Regions from separate parts of the Paracoccus cavernae genome, predicted to be linked through region 2. Evidence: riboswitches for the same ligand, from Rfam matches in the RefSeq annotation. Region 2 holds a riboswitch; each other region holds the start of a gene.
What was found. A riboswitch is a leader RNA that binds a small molecule or an ion and turns the genes downstream of it on or off. The one in region 2 is predicted to bind cobalamin.
Positions count from the first base shown of each region.

Region 1: another riboswitch for cobalamin. It lies ahead of ACFFUC_RS09175 (TonB-dependent receptor plug domain-containing protein); the one in region 2 lies ahead of ACFFUC_RS04620 (DUF1636 domain-containing protein).
Region 3: another riboswitch for cobalamin. It lies ahead of nrdH (glutaredoxin-like protein NrdH); the one in region 2 lies ahead of ACFFUC_RS04620 (DUF1636 domain-containing protein).
Region 4: another riboswitch for cobalamin. It lies ahead of bluB (5,6-dimethylbenzimidazole synthase); the one in region 2 lies ahead of ACFFUC_RS04620 (DUF1636 domain-containing protein).

Region 1 covers NZ_JBHMDZ010000010.1:38,248-42,373, reverse strand. Annotated here, with positions in the region: gene ACFFUC_RS09185 (hypothetical protein) at 1-343, shown strand, start outside; gene acs (acetate--CoA ligase) at 599-2,554, shown strand; cobalamin riboswitch at 2,677-2,857, shown strand; gene ACFFUC_RS09175 (TonB-dependent receptor plug domain-containing protein) at 2,991-4,126, shown strand, end outside.
Region 2 covers NZ_JBHMDZ010000002.1:203,135-207,260, forward strand. Annotated here, with positions in the region: gene cobN (cobaltochelatase subunit CobN) at 1-609, opposite strand, end outside; gene cobW (cobalamin biosynthesis protein CobW) at 609-1,664, opposite strand; gene ACFFUC_RS04620 (DUF1636 domain-containing protein) at 1,661-2,068, opposite strand; cobalamin riboswitch at 2,160-2,389, opposite strand; gene cobO (cob(I)yrinic acid a,c-diamide adenosyltransferase) at 2,590-3,195, shown strand; gene ACFFUC_RS04630 (cobyric acid synthase) at 3,195-4,126, shown strand, end outside.
Region 3 covers NZ_JBHMDZ010000045.1:100,535-104,660, reverse strand. Annotated here, with positions in the region: gene nrdE (class 1b ribonucleoside-diphosphate reductase subunit alpha) at 1-997, opposite strand, end outside; gene nrdI (class Ib ribonucleoside-diphosphate reductase assembly flavoprotein NrdI) at 979-1,395, opposite strand; gene nrdH (glutaredoxin-like protein NrdH) at 1,411-1,632, opposite strand; cobalamin riboswitch at 1,736-1,933, opposite strand; gene speB (agmatinase) at 2,236-3,216, opposite strand; gene ACFFUC_RS15055 (MFS transporter) at 3,247-4,126, opposite strand, start outside.
Region 4 covers NZ_JBHMDZ010000001.1:344,575-348,700, forward strand. Annotated here, with positions in the region: gene ACFFUC_RS01735 (ArnT family glycosyltransferase) at 1-169, shown strand, start outside; gene ACFFUC_RS01740 (glycosyltransferase family 2 protein) at 166-984, shown strand; gene ACFFUC_RS01745 (NAD-dependent epimerase/dehydratase family protein) at 981-2,084, shown strand; cobalamin riboswitch at 2,121-2,300, shown strand; gene bluB (5,6-dimethylbenzimidazole synthase) at 2,348-3,109, shown strand; gene ACFFUC_RS01755 (pyridoxal-phosphate-dependent aminotransferase family protein) at 3,256-4,126, shown strand, end outside.

The sequences.
Region 1 (4,126 bases), on a different contig from region 2:
TCTCAATTACAGCCGGATGCGCAACCTGCAATTTCAAGGCAACATGTTCAACGGCGTGAACACCTATGTCGCCAATCCCGTCGATCTGACCCTGCAGCAAAACACCGCCTCGAACCGCTGGGTGATGGTTGCGGGGGCGGCGCTGCCCTTCAACGGCTGGGCCCAGAAAATCGAGTCGGTCATCGCCGAGACCGCGATCACCAATGCCTCGAATGCGCGGGTGACGGAAATGCCCTGGGTCCAGACGCAGATCGGAACCGACAAGCGCTCGATCGCGCTGAACTGGTCGACGGCGGTGAAGGGGACCGTCTCGGTCAGGGTCAGGGTCGATGTCGCAAACTAGGCGCTTTGGTCTAGGGTGCTGATCCGGGGGAGAAATGAGGGCTCCGGCGGCGAAATCCGTCGGGGCCGATTTCCTTGGAACCGCCGGCCGCTGCGCGCTTGGGCCTTCCTTCCCTTGCGGCACAGGACTTTAGTCCAAATCCGGTTTACCATCGCCTGCAATCCGGCTTACCTTGCGTGAAACCGTCCGTAGCGGCGCGTCGGACCCTGAGGAGGGGGAGCGTCGAGCGGAGGGGACAACGAGAGGAGTGCACCCATGTCAGTTGAAGCCGTTTCCCGACACCCCATTCCGTCCGGATTCGAGAATGCGATCGTGAAGCCCGAGGATTACGCGCGCCTCTATGCGGAATCGATGAATGATCCGGATGCGTTCTGGGGGCGCGAGGGCAAGCGGCTGGATTGGGTCACACCCTATACCAAGGTGAAGAATACCGATTTCACCATGGGCAAGGTCTCGATCAAATGGTTCGAGGACGGGGTTCTCAACGTCGCGGTCAACTGCATCGACCGCCATCTGCCGAGCCGCGCCAACCAGACCGCGATCATCTTCGAGCCCGATGATCCCTCGGCACCCGCACGCCACATCAGCTATGGCGAGCTCTCCGAAAGCGTGAACCGTTTCGCCAATGTGCTGCTGAGCCAGGGCGTGATGCGCGGCGACCGCGTGGTGATCTATCTGCCGATGATCCCCGAGGCGGCCTATGCCATGCTCGCTTGTGCGCGGATCGGCGCGGTCCATTCGGTGGTCTTCGCGGGCTTCTCGCCCGATGCCCTCGCCAACCGCATCAACGATTGCGGCGCGAAAGTCGTGATTACCTGCGACACCGCCCCGAGGGGCGGCCGCCGCACGCCCTTGAAGTCGAATGCCGATGCAGCGCTGCTGCATTGCTCGGACCGCGTGCGCTGCCTTGTCGTCAAACATACCGGCGACCAGACCACCTGGGTCCAGGGCCGCGATGTCGATGTGCTGGCCCAGATGAAAGAGGTCGCGCCCGATTGCCCGCCGCGGCCGATGAATGCCGAGGATCCGCTTTTCATCCTGTATACCTCGGGTTCGACCGGCAAGCCCAAGGGCGTCGTCCATAGCAGCGGCGGCTATCTGTGCTATGCGGCGATGACCCATCAGATGGTCTTCGACTACAAGGACGGCGACGTCTATTGGTGCACGGCCGATGTGGGCTGGGTCACCGGCCACAGCTATATCGTCTATGGCCCGCTTGCCAACGGCGGCACGACGCTGATGTTCGAGGGCGTGCCGAACTTCCCCGATCCGGGCCGGTTCTGGGCGGTTTGCGAAAAGCACAAGGTCAACCAGTTCTATACCGCCCCGACCGCGATCCGTTCGCTCATGGGGCAGGGGCCGGAATGGGTCGACAAATACGACCTCACCAGCCTGCGTGTGCTGGGCACGGTCGGCGAGCCGATCAACCCCGAGGCATGGGTCTGGTACGACAAGCACGTCGGCAAAGGCCGCTGCCCGATCGTCGACACCTTCTGGCAGACCGAGACCGGCGGCCATATGATCACCTCGCTTCCGGGCGCGATCGACACCAAGCCCGGTTCGGCGACGCTGCCCTTCTTCGGGGTGAAGCCGGTCGTTCTCGATGCCGCGACTGCTGCCGTACAAGAAGGTAACGGGGTCGAGGGCGTCCTGTGCTTCTCGGACAGCTGGCCCGGCCAGATGCGCACGATCTGGGGCGATCACGAACGCTTCATGGAGACCTATTTCCAGCAATATCCCGGCACCTATTTCACCGGCGACGGCTGCCGCCGCGACGAGGACGGCTATTACTGGATCACCGGCCGCGTCGACGACGTGATCAACGTCTCGGGCCACCGCATGGGCACGGCCGAAGTCGAATCCGCGCTGGTCGCCCATGTGAAGGTCGCCGAGGCCGCTGTGGTCGGCTACCCCCATAGCCTCAAGGGGCAGGGGATCTATGCCTATGTCACGCTGATGAACGGGATCGAGCCCTCGGACGATCTGCGCAAAGAGCTTGAAACATGGGTGCGCACCGAGATCGGTCCGATCGCCAAGCCCGATCTCATCCAGTGGGCACCGGGCCTGCCGAAAACCCGCTCGGGCAAAATCATGCGCCGCATCCTGCGCAAGATCGCCGAGAACGATTTCGGTGCTTTGGGCGATATCTCGACTTTGGCCGATCCTTCGGTGGTCGAGGATCTGATCGAGAACCGCCAGAACCACGGCTGAGGCTTTTTCCAAAGCCTGAATGCATAGAAACCCGCCGCATCCATGCGGCGGGTTTTCTTTTGGCGACCGCTGCCGCGCGCACATCTGACAGGCTGCGGCCTTGACCGGCGGCGGGCAGCGCGGCTAATTGGTGCGGCTACGGTTCCGGAACATCCGGATGAAAAGGGAATGCGGTGAGATCCCGCAACTGCCCCCGCAACTGTAAGCGGCGAGCGACGGCCGACACGCCACTGGGCAACCGGGAAGGCAGGTCTGATGCTTTGACCCGCGAGTCAGGAGACCTGCCGGCGCGATCACCCATTCGGGGTCCGGGGCGGACCTGCGAAGCGGATTGACCGCAGCGGTGACCAACCTCACCCGTCTGCGGCGGTTTTCCGTCCGAAGACATCTTTTCATCCCTTCCGGAGAACGCTCCGGATGACGCAAGGATTCCGCCGTGAAAACCAGATCACGCCATCCCCGCAACCTGACCGGCCTGGCCGCTTTGGCCGCGCTTTCGACCGCTTTTCCGCTGGCTGGCGTCGCGCAGGACGCCGCCTCGCCGGTGCTGCTCGATACCGTGACCATCGACGGCGGCCTCTCGCCCATCGCCACGGATGCTTACGGGCGCGCCTATAGCATCGTCGAAGGCGAAGAGATGCGCAGCCGCGCCACGCCTTCGTTGCGCGCGGCGCTGACCGGACTTCCGGGGGTGTCGGTCAGCGAAACCGGCCTCAGCTTCGGCTCGATCCGGATGCGCGGCGCTCCGGCGAACCACACGCTCGTGCTGGTCGACGGCGTCGAGGCGCGCGGCGGCGGCGAGGCCTTCATCCTCTCGGGCATGGGCATCGGCGAGGTCGAGCGGCTCGAGATCCTGCGCGGCCCGCAATCGGTCTTCTTCGGCTCGCGCGCCTCTGCCGGTGTCGTCAACATCATCACGCGGCGCAGCACCGAACCGGGGACGGGCGGAGAGATCCGCGCCATGGTCGGCGACGGCTATGACGCCTCGGCCTTTGCCTATGCGCGCGGTGCGCAGGGCGGGGTCAGCCTGTCTTACGGCGCGCGCGACGATCACGGCTATGACGCCTCGGGCAAGGGCGGCGAAAAGGACGGCTCGCGCCGCCGCAGCCTGACGCTTTCGGGCGATTGGCAAGCGACCGAGACGCTGCGGTTCGGGCTGACCCAGTCCCAGGCGCGCGAGACCTACGGCTACGACAATTCCGACTACCTCGCGACCGGCGAGGCCGATTACATGCAGGATATCCGTGACCTCAACAGCAAGCGCGACGAACGGATCGGGCAGGTTTTCGCGGAATTCGATACGCTCGACGGCCGCCTGACCCATCGGCTGAGCTACGAGCGCAGCCGTTACGCGCAGGATTTCCCCGGTGATTTTCCCGTTCAGATGCTCGGCGTGACGCGGGCGCTGAAATACCGCGCGAGCCTTTCGCTCGACGGGGTGGAGGTCGAGGCGGCCAATCATCTGCTCAACATCATGGCCGAGCAGATCCGCTGGAGCGAGAGCGCGACCGGCATTGCCGCGCAGGAGAAAAGCACCGATTCCGTCGCGCTGGAATATCGCGGCTTTTACGG
Region 2 (4,126 bases):
GCGGTAGAAGGGAATGGCGATCCAGCCTTGCGCCCTCTTCGTGGCGGAGCTTTGCGGGTCCAGCCAGCCCGCTTCGGGCAAGGGTTCGGGCAAAGGCTGGGCGAGGGGATCGGTCTCGGCCGCGAACTCTCCACCCGCCAAAAGCCGCAGCGCGGCGGCTGCCGCCTCGACCCCGCCGATCGCGCAAAGCCGGTTCAGCCGGTGCCACAGGGCGGCATCGACATTCGACAGGCCCATCAGCCCCGCATCCACGCCCCCGTCGCCGCGCAAAAGCACTAGCCGGATGCCGCGACGGCGGGCGAGATCCTGCAGGGCCATGACTCCGTGGGGCCAATAGCTCTGCCCGCCCAGAAGCCGCACCAGAATGGCGCGTGCGCCCGAAAGCGTGGCCTCGATATACTGATCGACCGAGACCGGATGCGTCAGCCGTGCCAGCGGCGCGAGGCGAAGCGGGGGCAGATGCTCCCGCCCGTCGTGCCAAGCCTGGGCAAAGGCCCCAAGATCGCTGTCGGAAAAGGACAACACGGCAAGATCCGCGGGGCTTTGCCCGAGATCTTGCGGCGTGGCGCTTTCTTCAAGCCCGCCCTTTTCGCGAAAGACGACATGCATCAGCCGACAAGCACCTTGCGGATGGCGGCGGGGTCGATGTCGTGATGCTCGGCGATCACCACGAGCTGCGAATGGCGCGGACCCCGCCACGGCTGGTCGTATTGGTGGCGCACCCGCGCTCCGACGGCCTGCACCAAAAGCCGCATCGGCTTGCCCGCAACCGCGACATGACCTTTGACACGCAGGATATGCTGCTCGCGGGCAAGGCGCTCGATGCGGGCGGCCAGATCGGCGGGATCGGTGATCTCGGGGAGATCGACCACGATGCTTTCGAAATCCTCGTGTTCGTGATCGTCGGCCCCGTCGTGATGCGAGGGGCGCGCGGCCAGATCGTCCTCGGCCTTGGCCTCGAGCCCGAGGATCACGCGCGGATCGATCACACCTTCGCTGATCTCGATCACCGGCAGGCTGCGCTGGGCGATCGCGGCAAGGCGGGTGCGGGCTGCGGCTTTGACCGCCTCGCTTGCGAGATCGGCTTTGGTCAAAAGCACGATATCGGCGCAGTTGACCTGATCCTCGAAAACCTCGGCCAGCGGGCTGTCGTGACCGGAGCCTTCGGTCTCGCCCTCGTCAAAGGCGCCTGCGGCCAAGGCCTCGCTGTCGGCCAAAGCGATCACCCCGTCGACGGTAATGCGCGAGCGGATCGCAGGCCAGTCGAAGGCCTTGAGGAGAGGCTTGGGCAGAGCCAGGCCCGAGGTCTCGATCAGGATGTGGTCGGGCGGCTCGGGCAGGGCCAGAAGTTGCTCCATCGCGGGCAGGAAGTCGTCGGCAACCGTGCAGCAGATGCAGCCGTTCGCCAGTTCGAGGATGTTGTTTTCGGGGCAATCGCTGCTGGCGCAGGATTTCAGGATCTCGCCGTCGACGCCGGCTGTGCCGAATTCGTTGACCAGAACCGCCAGCCTTTTGCCGCCGGCATTGCCGATCAGATGGCGGATCAGCGTGGTTTTCCCCGCGCCGAGAAAGCCCGTGATCACGGTAACGGGGGTTTTGGCGAGAGTTCGGGTGCGGGTTTCGGCAACAGTGCCGGAAAGCGGGGCGGTCGTCGGAAAAGTCATGCCGGATCCTTTGCGGGGCTGGGCGCAAGCGGGGTTGCAATAAGGGAGGGGGCGGGAAGCGGCGGGATGCGCGCGACGGTATTCTTGCGAAAGAGTGCCGAGCGTTCGCGCCACGGCACGATCCCGTCTTCGCTGTCGCGGTATTGGCGCGCCATGGTGGCGACCTCGCCGGCGTCGTCGGGGGCAAGGCCGCCCTGAACATAGCTCCATGCGCCGGGGCGGCTCAGCGCGACGGCGCAGCCCTCGGCGCAGGCCTGAAGGCAGGAGGCGGGGACGATGCGGATGCCTTCGGGCAGGTCTCCTGCCGCGACCGCCGCCAAAAGGCGCGCGCCGGGCACGATGCCGTCCTCGGGCACGGGCTGGCCCATGCGGCAGGTCTGGCAGATGTACAGCGTGGTTTCCACAAGCGCCCCTTCGGTTTTGCGAAAGGGCGGGCGGAGGGGGCAAGGGCGGGTGGTCCGATGCCATCCATCCGCGGCACACCCCGTCCGCATCATTGGTTATCTCGCAAAGGCAGGTCTCCCGGCTTGCGGATCTGGGCACGGGGCCCGCGCTTCTCCTGCCTTCCCGGGACAGGCCCAGTGGCGGTGGAGAAGCTCTCCGGTCACGGTCGCGGGGGCGGCTGCACTCGGGCCTTCGGACGCGCGTTTGACGCGGCGCTGTCGGGCTTGGTGCATTCCCTCTTAGCCTGTGTCGCCACAGGAACCATTGCCCGCCCTTGATGCCGCCAAGCCGCGCGCCAAGTCAAGCCGCGTTCGGGTTGCCGATTGGTGCCGGTGGTGTCGGGCCCGCATTCCGCCCCCGCCGGACCAGCGCTGCGGGCTTGCCAGAGGGGCGCGTGCCGGACTAGGCAGAAAGGCGAATCCCTCTCCGGCCAAGGCCGGAACGTTGCGGCAAACCCGTCCGGAAAAGGTTGATACTCGACATGATGAATGACGCGCAACATGCGGAAAAAATGCAAAAAATCAAAGCTGCAAAGGATCGCGTCAACGAGGAGCGTCAAGGCGAGAAGGGCCTGATCATCGTTCATACCGGCGCGGGCAAAGGCAAGTCATCCTCGGCTTTCGGCATGGTCATGCGCGCCATCGCCCACGAGATGCCCTGCGCCGTCGTCCAATTCATCAAAGGCAGCCGCGAGACCGGCGAGCGCCGCCTGCTGACCACCCATTTCCCGCATCTGTGCCAGTTCCACACGATGGGCGAAGGCTTCACTTGGGAGGTTCAGGACCGCGCCCGCGACATTGCTGCGGCGCAGGCGGGTTGGGAGAAAGCCAAATCCCTGATCCGCGATCCGGCGATCCGGTTTGTGCTACTCGACGAGATCAATATCGCCTTGCGCAACGACTACCTTGATCCGGCCGAGGTCTGCGCCTTCCTGCGCGACGAAAAGCCTGCGATGACGCATGTCGTGCTGACCGGCCGCAATGCCAAGCCCGAGCTGGTCGAACTGGCCGATCTCGTGACCGAAATGGCGCTGGTGAAACATCCGTGGCGGGCGGGGATCAAGGGGCAGGCGGGGATCGAATTCTGATGCCCGCGCTGATGATCCAAGGCACCGGCTCGAATGTCGGGAAGTCGCTGATCGTCGCGGGGATCTGCCGCGCCTTGCGCCGCCGCGGGCTTTCGGTCGCGCCGTTCAAGCCGCAAAACATGTCGAACAATGCCGCCGTGACCGCCGATGGCGGCGAGATCGGGCGGGCGCAGGCGCTGCAGGCGCGCGCGGCGGGGCTTGCGCCCCACAGCGACATGAACCCCGTCCTTTTGAAGCCGGAAAGCGAGATGGGCGCGCAGGTGATCGTGCAGGGCAAGCGGCTCGGTGCTTTTCGCGCGCGCGATTACTGGGGGATGAAGGCCGATCTGATGGCGGCGGTGCTCGAAAGCTTTCGCCGCCTCGAAGCCGCCCATGACATCGTGATCGTCGAGGGCGCGGGCAGCGCGTCGGAAGTCAATCTGCGGGCGAGCGATATCGCCAATATGGGGTTTGCCCAAGCTGTGGGCCTGCCGGTTTTTCTTGTCGGCGACATTGATCGCGGCGGGGTGATCGCGCAGATCGCGGGCACGAAAACGGTTATCGCGCCCGACGATGCAGCGCGGATAAAAGGCTTCATCGTCAACAAGTTCCGCGGCGATCCGCAGTTGTTCGATGCGGGCTATCAAGCGATTGCCGCGCTTTCGGGCTGGGAGGGGATGGGCGTGGTTCCGGCCTTCCCCGAGGCCCGTCTTCTGCCCGCCGAGGATGCGCAGGACATCGAAGGAAATTCGGGTCGGGGCGCGGTTCGCGGGGCGTTGAAAATCGGCTGGCTCGTGCTGTCGCGGGTCGCGAATTTCGACGATCTCGACCCTCTGGCGGCCGAGCCGGCCGTCGATCTGGTCGCGATCCGCGCCGGTGAGGCGATCCCCGGCGATCTGGATCTTGTGATCGTTCCGGGCAGCAAATCGACGCGCGGGGATCTCGCCTTTCT
Region 3 (4,126 bases), on a different contig from region 2:
CGTCGACCATCTCGGCATATTTCTCGGAGACCGAGATTTCCGAGAAGGGCACGCCGTACACCTTTTGCACGTCATGCGGCGAGAAGAGGTACATGTCCTCGTTTTTCTTCGCCAGATCGAAGGTAATATCAGGGATCACGACGCCAAGGGACAGCGTCTTGATGCGGATTTTCTCGTCGGCATTCTCGCGTTTGGTATCGAGGAAGCGCAGGATGTCGGGGTGGTGTGCGTTCAGATAGACCGCGCCCGCGCCCTGACGCGCGCCCAGCTGGTTGGCGTAGCTGAAGCTGTCCTCCAGCAGTTTCATCACCGGAATGACGCCCGAGGACTGGTTCTCGATCCCTTTGATCGGGGCACCTGCCTCGCGGATGTTGGTCAGCATCAAAGCCACGCCGCCGCCGCGCTTGGAAAGCTGCAGGGACGAGTTGATCGAGCGGCCGATCGATTCCATGTTGTCTTCGACGCGCAGCAGGAAGCAGGAAATCAGCTCGCCGCGCGATTTTTTCCCTGCGTTCAGGAAGGTCGGCGTGGCGGGCTGGAAGCGGCCCGACAGGATCTCGTCCATGAAGCGCATCGCCAGCTTTTCGTCGCCGCGCGCCAGCGCCAGGGCGACCATGACGACGCGGTCCTCGTAGCGCTCGAGATAGCGCTGACCGTCACGGGTCTTCAGCGTGTAGCTGGTGTAATATTTGAACGCGCCGAGGAAAGTCGGGAAACGGAATTTCTTCTTGTAGGCGGCGTCCCAGATCTCGCGCATGAAGTTCTTGGAATACTGGTCCAGAACCTGCGCCTCGTAATAGCCTTCCTCGACCAGATAATCGAGCTTCTCGTCCAGCGAATGGAAGAAGACCGTGTTCTGGTTGACATGCTGCAGGAAGAATTGATGCGCCGCCTTGCGGTCGGCGTCGAAACGGATCTTCCCCTCGCTGTCGTAGAGGTTCAGCATCGCGTTCAATGCATGGTAATCAAGTTCGGCCTTCACGCCATTGTCGAGCATTCCATCCCCCGGAATTCAGCAAGCCCCGCTTTGATGCGGATGATATCGGTTTCGGTGCCCGCCAGTTCGAAACGGTAGAGAACTGGCGCGTTGGTTTTTTGTGCGATGACATCGCCCGCAAGGGCGAAGGTCGTGCCGAAGTTGCGGTTGCCCGCGGCGATCACGCCGCGCAGCAGGTCGCGGTTTTCGGCGATATTGAGAAACTTGATCACCTGTTTGGGGACCGCGCCCCGCCCCAGACCATCCGCGAAAGTCGGACAGATCAGGACGAAAGGCTTGTCCGCAACCGGCATCGGATCGGAAGGGCTGACCGGAATACGGGTGCCCCCCATTCCCAATCTCTCGACGAAACGGGCCGTATTGCCCGAGACCGACGAGAAATAGACAAGATCAAGCACGACCCCGCTGCCCGATCAGGACAGACGGCCGATCATGTCGGGACGAAAGCCCGCCCAATGCTCGTCGCCCGCGATCACGACCGGAGCCTGACGGTAGCCAAGGGCCGTCACCTTCTCCATCGCCGCCTCGTCCTGCGTCAGGTCGATGATGTCGTAGGACAGACCTTTCGCATCAAGCGCGCGGGTCGTGGCGGTGCACTGAACGCAAGCAGGCTTCGAGTAAACGGTGATGGTCATATCTTCCTTGTCCCTTGGCATATCGCGACGAGAGACAGGGGAAAATCCGGCGAAGACACTCCTTCGTCAGACGTTTTGAAACCCCCGCGCCCACCGCACGGTTAATTCTATTCCTGTCCTGGCAGGTCCTGACTCACGGATCATCGCTCGGCCGATCCTTCGCGCAGAAACCCGCAGGATCCTTGTGGCTTCGCTCACCGCCTACAGTTGCGGGGGGCAGCGCCGGCTTCTCACCGGCTTTCCCTCTTTTTCTTGCGCCAAACGCGTCTTCGACTCAAGAACCAGAACACAAGCATTAGGCCTCACGGCCGCATTTTTGTCAACATATGGTATGACGACAAGGTAACAGACTGCCCGTGACAATCAAGCCTTTGAAGCGAACCACAGTTTCGGAGTTTCGGGGCTGCGGGACGCCCGCGCCCTGCAACATAAAGAGCTATTCACGCGCGGGACTCAAGCCCTCGCAGCGGCGCATTCCCGCCCCCGTTCGCCCGTCGCGGCCCCGAACGGGACGCTGCGGCATGACAAAAGGGGACCGACGCGGCCCCCTTTTGCATTTTGGAGAATCGGCTTCAAGCCCGATCCATGTAACGCTGGGGCATATCAGCCTTGCGCGACATTTCCGGCACGGCGCGCCCGCTCGTGGAAGACGAATCCGATGAAGTTCAGCAAGACCTGCGCCGCGAGCGTCGTGGTGGTTGCGGAATGGTCGAACTCGGGCGCGACCTCGACCAGGTCGATGCCGACGACCTCGTGGCGACGCGCGAGCGCCTGAAGCATCTCGAGCACCTCATAGTAAAGGAACCCGCCATGCGACGGCGTTCCCGTCCCCGGCGCGATCGAGGGGCAGAAGCCGTCGATATCGAGCGTGACATAGACGCGCGCGCCCTCGGGGATGCGGTTGATCACCTCTTCGGCGCCGAGCTTGCGCGCCTGACGCACCGACAAGATGTCCGATCCCGAGGCCCGCGCCGCCTCGTAGCCGTCACGCGCCGTCGAGGACACGTTGCGGATGCCGACCTGCGTCATCCCGGTGACATAGCCCTTTTCCGAGGCGCGGCGCAGCGGGCTGCCGTGGCCGGTACGCACGCCGTGACGCTCGTCCACGAAATCCAGATGCGCGTCGATCTGGAAAATATGGATGTCGCCATGCCCCTCGAAAGCGTCGATACAGGGGATGTTGATCGAGTGGTCGCCCCCGATCACCACCGGAAAGGCCCCCGCTTCAAGGATCGCCTGCACGCCGGTCTTGATATTGGCGTGGCTTTGGGCGGTGTCGGTGTGGACGATGTCGGCATCGCCGATATCCACGATGCGCACGCTGTCGGGCAGATAGGTGACGTCATCCTCGTGATCGTAGGCCCCCGCATGGCCGAAGCTGAACAGCGTCGAGGCCTCGCGCACCCCGCGCGGCCCGAAGCGCGAGCCGGCGCGGTATTGCGTGCCGAAATCGAAGGGCGCGCCCAGCACGGCGACATCGGCGTCGATCTGGGTCCAATCGGCGACATAGGGGCGTTTGCCGAAGGTGCAGATCCCGACGAAGGGTAGGTTCAGGCGACCCGCTGAATATTTGTCCGTGCTCATTTCATGATGTCCTTTCAACAAGATATTGGGTCACTCTTCCAGCTTCGACCCTGCCCCGCCTGCGCGGGCCATCATGATCGACAAGAAGGTGATGATTGCGGCGCCGGTCAGGAAATAGGCCGGCGCAAGGGCGCTGCCGATGATCCCGCCGACCCATGTTGCGATCAAAGGCGCGGTGCCGCCAAAGAAGGCATTGGCCGAGTTATAGCTGAGCGCGAAGCCCGAAAAACGCACGCGGGTCGGGAAGAGCTCGCACAGGAACGTGGCCAAAGTGCCGCCGTTCATCGCCATCATGACCCCGAACAGCGCAAGGACCATGAGGATCATCAGATAGCTGGTGCTCGCCATGCCGGTATAGGTGATCGAGGACAGGACCATGAACAGCGGCACCGTCAGCACGACAAACAGGACCGAGCACAGCAGCAGGATGACTTTGCGCCCCAGCTTGTCCGACAGCGCCCCCATGATGAAGATCGAGCCGAGGTAGGCCACCAGCGTCACGGTCGAGCACAGGAATGCGGCCTCTTTGCCCACGCCCAGCTCTCCGGCAAGGTAGGTCGGCATGTAGATCAGGATGAGGTAAAAGCCGACCGCGTTCAGAAGCGTGCCGCCGAAAGCCATCATCAGCTGCGGGAAATTGTTCTTGAACAGCTCTTTCACGGGCGTCGTGGGAACGTGGTTTTCCTGTTCCAACGCCTGGAAATGTGGGGTTTCCTCGAGGCGGCGGCGGATGAAGACGCCGACGAAGCCCAAGGGGAACGCCATCAGGAAAGGCAGACGCCAGCCCCATGACTGGAGTTGCGCATCCGACAACAAAGCGTAAAGCAGCGCGACGAACAGCGATGCCGCCAAAAGCCCCGCCGCCTCGCCTGCAGGCACCAGCGAGGTGAAAAAGCCTCGCCGGTTGTCG
Region 4 (4,126 bases), on a different contig from region 2:
CGCCCGTCCGACCACGCCCGAGGCCGTCGCCGACTGGGCCGCGAGCCACCCCGGCGGCGTCCTGCTCGACCTTTCGGGCGCACAGATCGCGGGCCTGCATCCGGTCGCGCGCCTTCCCTACCGCAGCGACACCTACACCCTCTTCCAACCCAACGAGGTCACACCATGACTTTCGACATCTCCATCGTCCTGCCCGCCAAAAACGAGGCCGGCAATATCGAGGCCCTGCTTCTCGACATCTCGCGCGTCATGGCCGATGCCGATCACGAAATCATCGTCGTGGATGATGCATCGACCGACCAGACCCGTGATGTTCTTGCGCGGCTCAGACGGCGGATGCCGCAGCTACGGGTGGTCTGCCACCAAAGCTCCTGCGGGCAATCGGCGGCGATCCGCAGCGGCATTCTGGCCGCCAAAGGCCGCATCATCGCAACCTTGGATGCCGACGGACAAAACCCGCCCGAGAACCTGCCGGACCTGCTGCGCCCCCTGCTCGATGCCCCCGCGGGCGACCGTATCGGGCTTGTGCAGGGCCAGCGGGTCGGGCGCAAGGATACACGTTCGAAACGATGGGCCTCGAAGCTCGCGAACCGCATTCGCGGCGGGCTTTTGGGCGACGGGGTCAGCGACAGCGGCTGCGGGCTCAAGGCATTCCCGCGCGAGGTCTATCTGAATCTCGCCTTCTTCGACCATATCCACCGCTTCATGCCCGCCATGATCAAACGCGAGGGGTGGACGGTCGTGACCGTACCCGTCACCCATGCCGAACGGGCCTCGGGGCGCTCGAACTACAACAATTTCCAGCGCGCGCGGGTGGGTGCGGTCGATCTTTTGGGCGTGGCATGGCTGATGCGCCGCCGCCGCTTGCCGGTCGTGCGCGATCTGCCGATGTCCGCGGGGCTAGACGCGCCGGCGCGCAGCACCGCCTCCAGCGGCCACAACCCCGCCTTCGGGCAATCCACAACCGTGGAGGCCGCGCTGTGAGAGTTCTGATCACCGGAGCGGCAGGTTTCATCGGCGCGACGCTCGCACGGCTTTTGCTGCGCGAGGGCTGCGAAGTGGTCGGGGTCGACGATCACAACGCCTATTACGACCCCGCCCTCAAGGCCGCGCGCGAGGCGCAGCTTCTGGCCAGCCCGAATTATCTCTCGATCCGCGCCAAGATCGAAACCCCCGGCCTGCTGCGCGACCTTTTCGCGGCCAACAAGCCCGATGTGGTCGTCCATCTCGCGGCTCAGGCCGGCGTGCGCCATTCGATCACCCATCCCGAGACCTATCTCGCCTCGAACCTGCAAGGCAGCTACGAGCTGCTTGAAGCGGCCCGCGCCCATCCCCCGCGCCATATGCTGATGGCATCAAGCAGCTCGGTCTATGGCGGCAATGCCCAAATGCCCTACCGCGAGACCGACAAGACCGATCTGCCCCTGTCCTTCTATGCCGCGACCAAGAAGTCCAACGAGATGATGGCGCATTCCTACGCCGGCCTCTTTGCGCTGCCGATCACGATGTTCCGCTTCTTCACGGTTTACGGCCCTTGGGGGCGGCCGGATATGGCGCCGCATCTCTTTACCTCGGCGCTGTTCGAGGGGCGCGCGATCAAGCTGTTCAACCACGGTCACATGATGCGCGATTTCACCTTCGTCGACGATCTGGTTGCCTCGATCCGCGCGCTGATGGATGCGGTCCCGCCTGCGCCGAATGCGGCCAGCCGCGGGCCTGCCGCGGAATTCGACAGCCTCTCGCCCTGCGCGCCCTGGCGCGTGGTCAATATCGGCAACGGCCAGCCCGTCCCGCTGATGGGCTTTGTGCGCGCGCTCGAGGCGGCCTCGGGGCGCGAGGCCCTGTTCGAGATGCTGCCGATGCAGCCCGGCGACGTCGAGGCGACATGGGCCGACACCACCTTGCTCGGGCATCTGACCGGCACGGTGAACCGCACCGATATCCGCGAGGGTGCGGCGCGTTATGTCGGCTGGTTTCGCGATTACTACGCTCAGGACAAGGCCATGACGCCAGTTTGGCAGCCGGCCCATCAGGCGGCCATCCGCAACCCGCCCTCGCGCGATTGGCAACGCCCCCTCTCCTGAGGCCGCGCAAGGGATTTACCCAAAGGCGCCGTTCGGGCTATGTTTCGCGGGTCTGGTGCCCGCGCGATCGGCCGGGAGAATCGGGAATGCGGCGAACATCCGCAACGTGCCCAACGCTGTAAGGTGGACGGGCGGCATGGTCACTGGCGCAAGCCGGGAAGGCGCCGCGACCGGATGAAACCAAGTCAGAAGACCGGCCAGACGGCATAGACTGCGCCATGCGGACGATGGCGCGCTCGCAGGTCTGTCAGACGAGGGACGTCATGCAACCAAACCGCCCCCCTTCGGGTCACAACACGGCGAATTCCGACCAAACGGCACATAGCCCGTCGGACCATCCCGAACCCGCGCGGCCCTTTTCGCAGGCCGAGCGCGCGGCGATCTACCGCGCCATCAACGAGCGGCGCGACGTGCGCAGCCAGTTTCTGCCCGACCCCATCGCCCCCGAGGTCCTGCGCCGCCTGCTCGAAGCCGCCCATGCCGCGCCCTCGGTCGGGCTGATGCAGCCGTGGAACTTCCTCATCATCGAAAGCACCGCCGTCCGCCAGCAGATCCGCGCCGCTTTCGAGACCGCCAATCACGAAGCCGAAGACATGTTCGACGGCCGGAAACGGCAGCTTTATTCCGAGCTGAAACTGCAAGGCATCACCGATGCGCCAGTCAATCTGTGCATCACCTGCGACCGCGATCGCGGCGGCAAGGTCGTTCTCGGGCGCACCCACAACCGCGACACCGATCTTTATTCGACGGTCTGCGCGGTCCAGAATCTGTGGCTGGCAGCGCGGGCCGAGGGGATCGGCGTCGGCTGGGTCAGCATCTTTCACGATGCCGATCTGCGCCGCATCCTGAACCTGCCTCACCATGTCGTGCCGGTGGCCTATCTCTGCCTCGGCCATGTCGCCGAGTTGTACGAGCAGCCCGAGTTGCAGGCGCGCGGCTGGGCCGAACGCCGCGTTCTGGACGATCTCATCCTGCACGAGCGTTGGCCCGACGAAGAGACCGCGCCGCAAAACCGCGAAAGCTGACCGCAGAGAGGGCCGGAGGGCTAGGCCGAGAACAAACCCGAAGGGGGCCGACCCGAAGGCGGGAATTGACCCTGCTTTCGGGCCGCCCTATCGATGGGCGGCGCAGAGATCACGCGCCTGTCTCCTTTCCGCTTCGGGACTCCCAGATGACCTTTGCCAACGGCCGAACCACGCTTGCCATTCCCGGCCCCTCGCCCCTGCCCGACCGCGTTTTGCGCGCGATGGCGCGGCCCTCGCCCGATATCTATTCGGGCGAATTGCCCGCGCTCAACCTCCGGCTCATGGCGGGGCTCAAGCGTTTGGCGGGCACGCGGGCGCATCTCGCCGCCTATATCGGCAACGGCCATGCCGGATGGGAGGCCGCGATTGCCAATCTCTTCCACCGCGGCGAACGAGCGCTGGTCCTGACCTCGGGCCATTTCGGCCACGGTTGGGCGCGCGCGGCGCAGGCGATGGGGGTCGAGGTCGAGATCATGGATTTCGCCGCCCGCGCCGCCGATCCCGCGCAACTGGCGGAAAGGCTGGCTGCCGACAAGGACCATCTCATCAAGGCCGTGCTGGTCTGCCATATCGACACGGCAACCTCGGTTCAGGCCGATCTGATGGCGCTGAAAGCCGCGATCGGGGATCATCCCGCGCTGTTTGCGGTGGATGCGATCGCCTCGCTCGGATGTGCAGAGCTCTGTATGGATGATTGGGGAATCGATGTGCTGGTCTCGGCCAGCCAGAAAGGGCTGATGTCTCCGCCCGGCGCGGCATTCGTGTGGTTCTCGGAACGCGCGAAAGCCATGGGTCCAAGCGATATGGCCACGCCTTACTGGAACTGGCACGCCCGCGCCGAAGCGACCGAGTTGTGGCAATTCTGGGACGGCACCGCGCCGGTCCAGATGATCTATGCCGCGAACGAGGCGCTGACGATGATCCTCGACGAGGAAAGCCTCCCCGCCGTCTGGGCGCGCCACGAGGGCCTCGCCCGCGCGGTCTGGGCCGCTTTCGAGGCATGGGGCAAGGACGGAT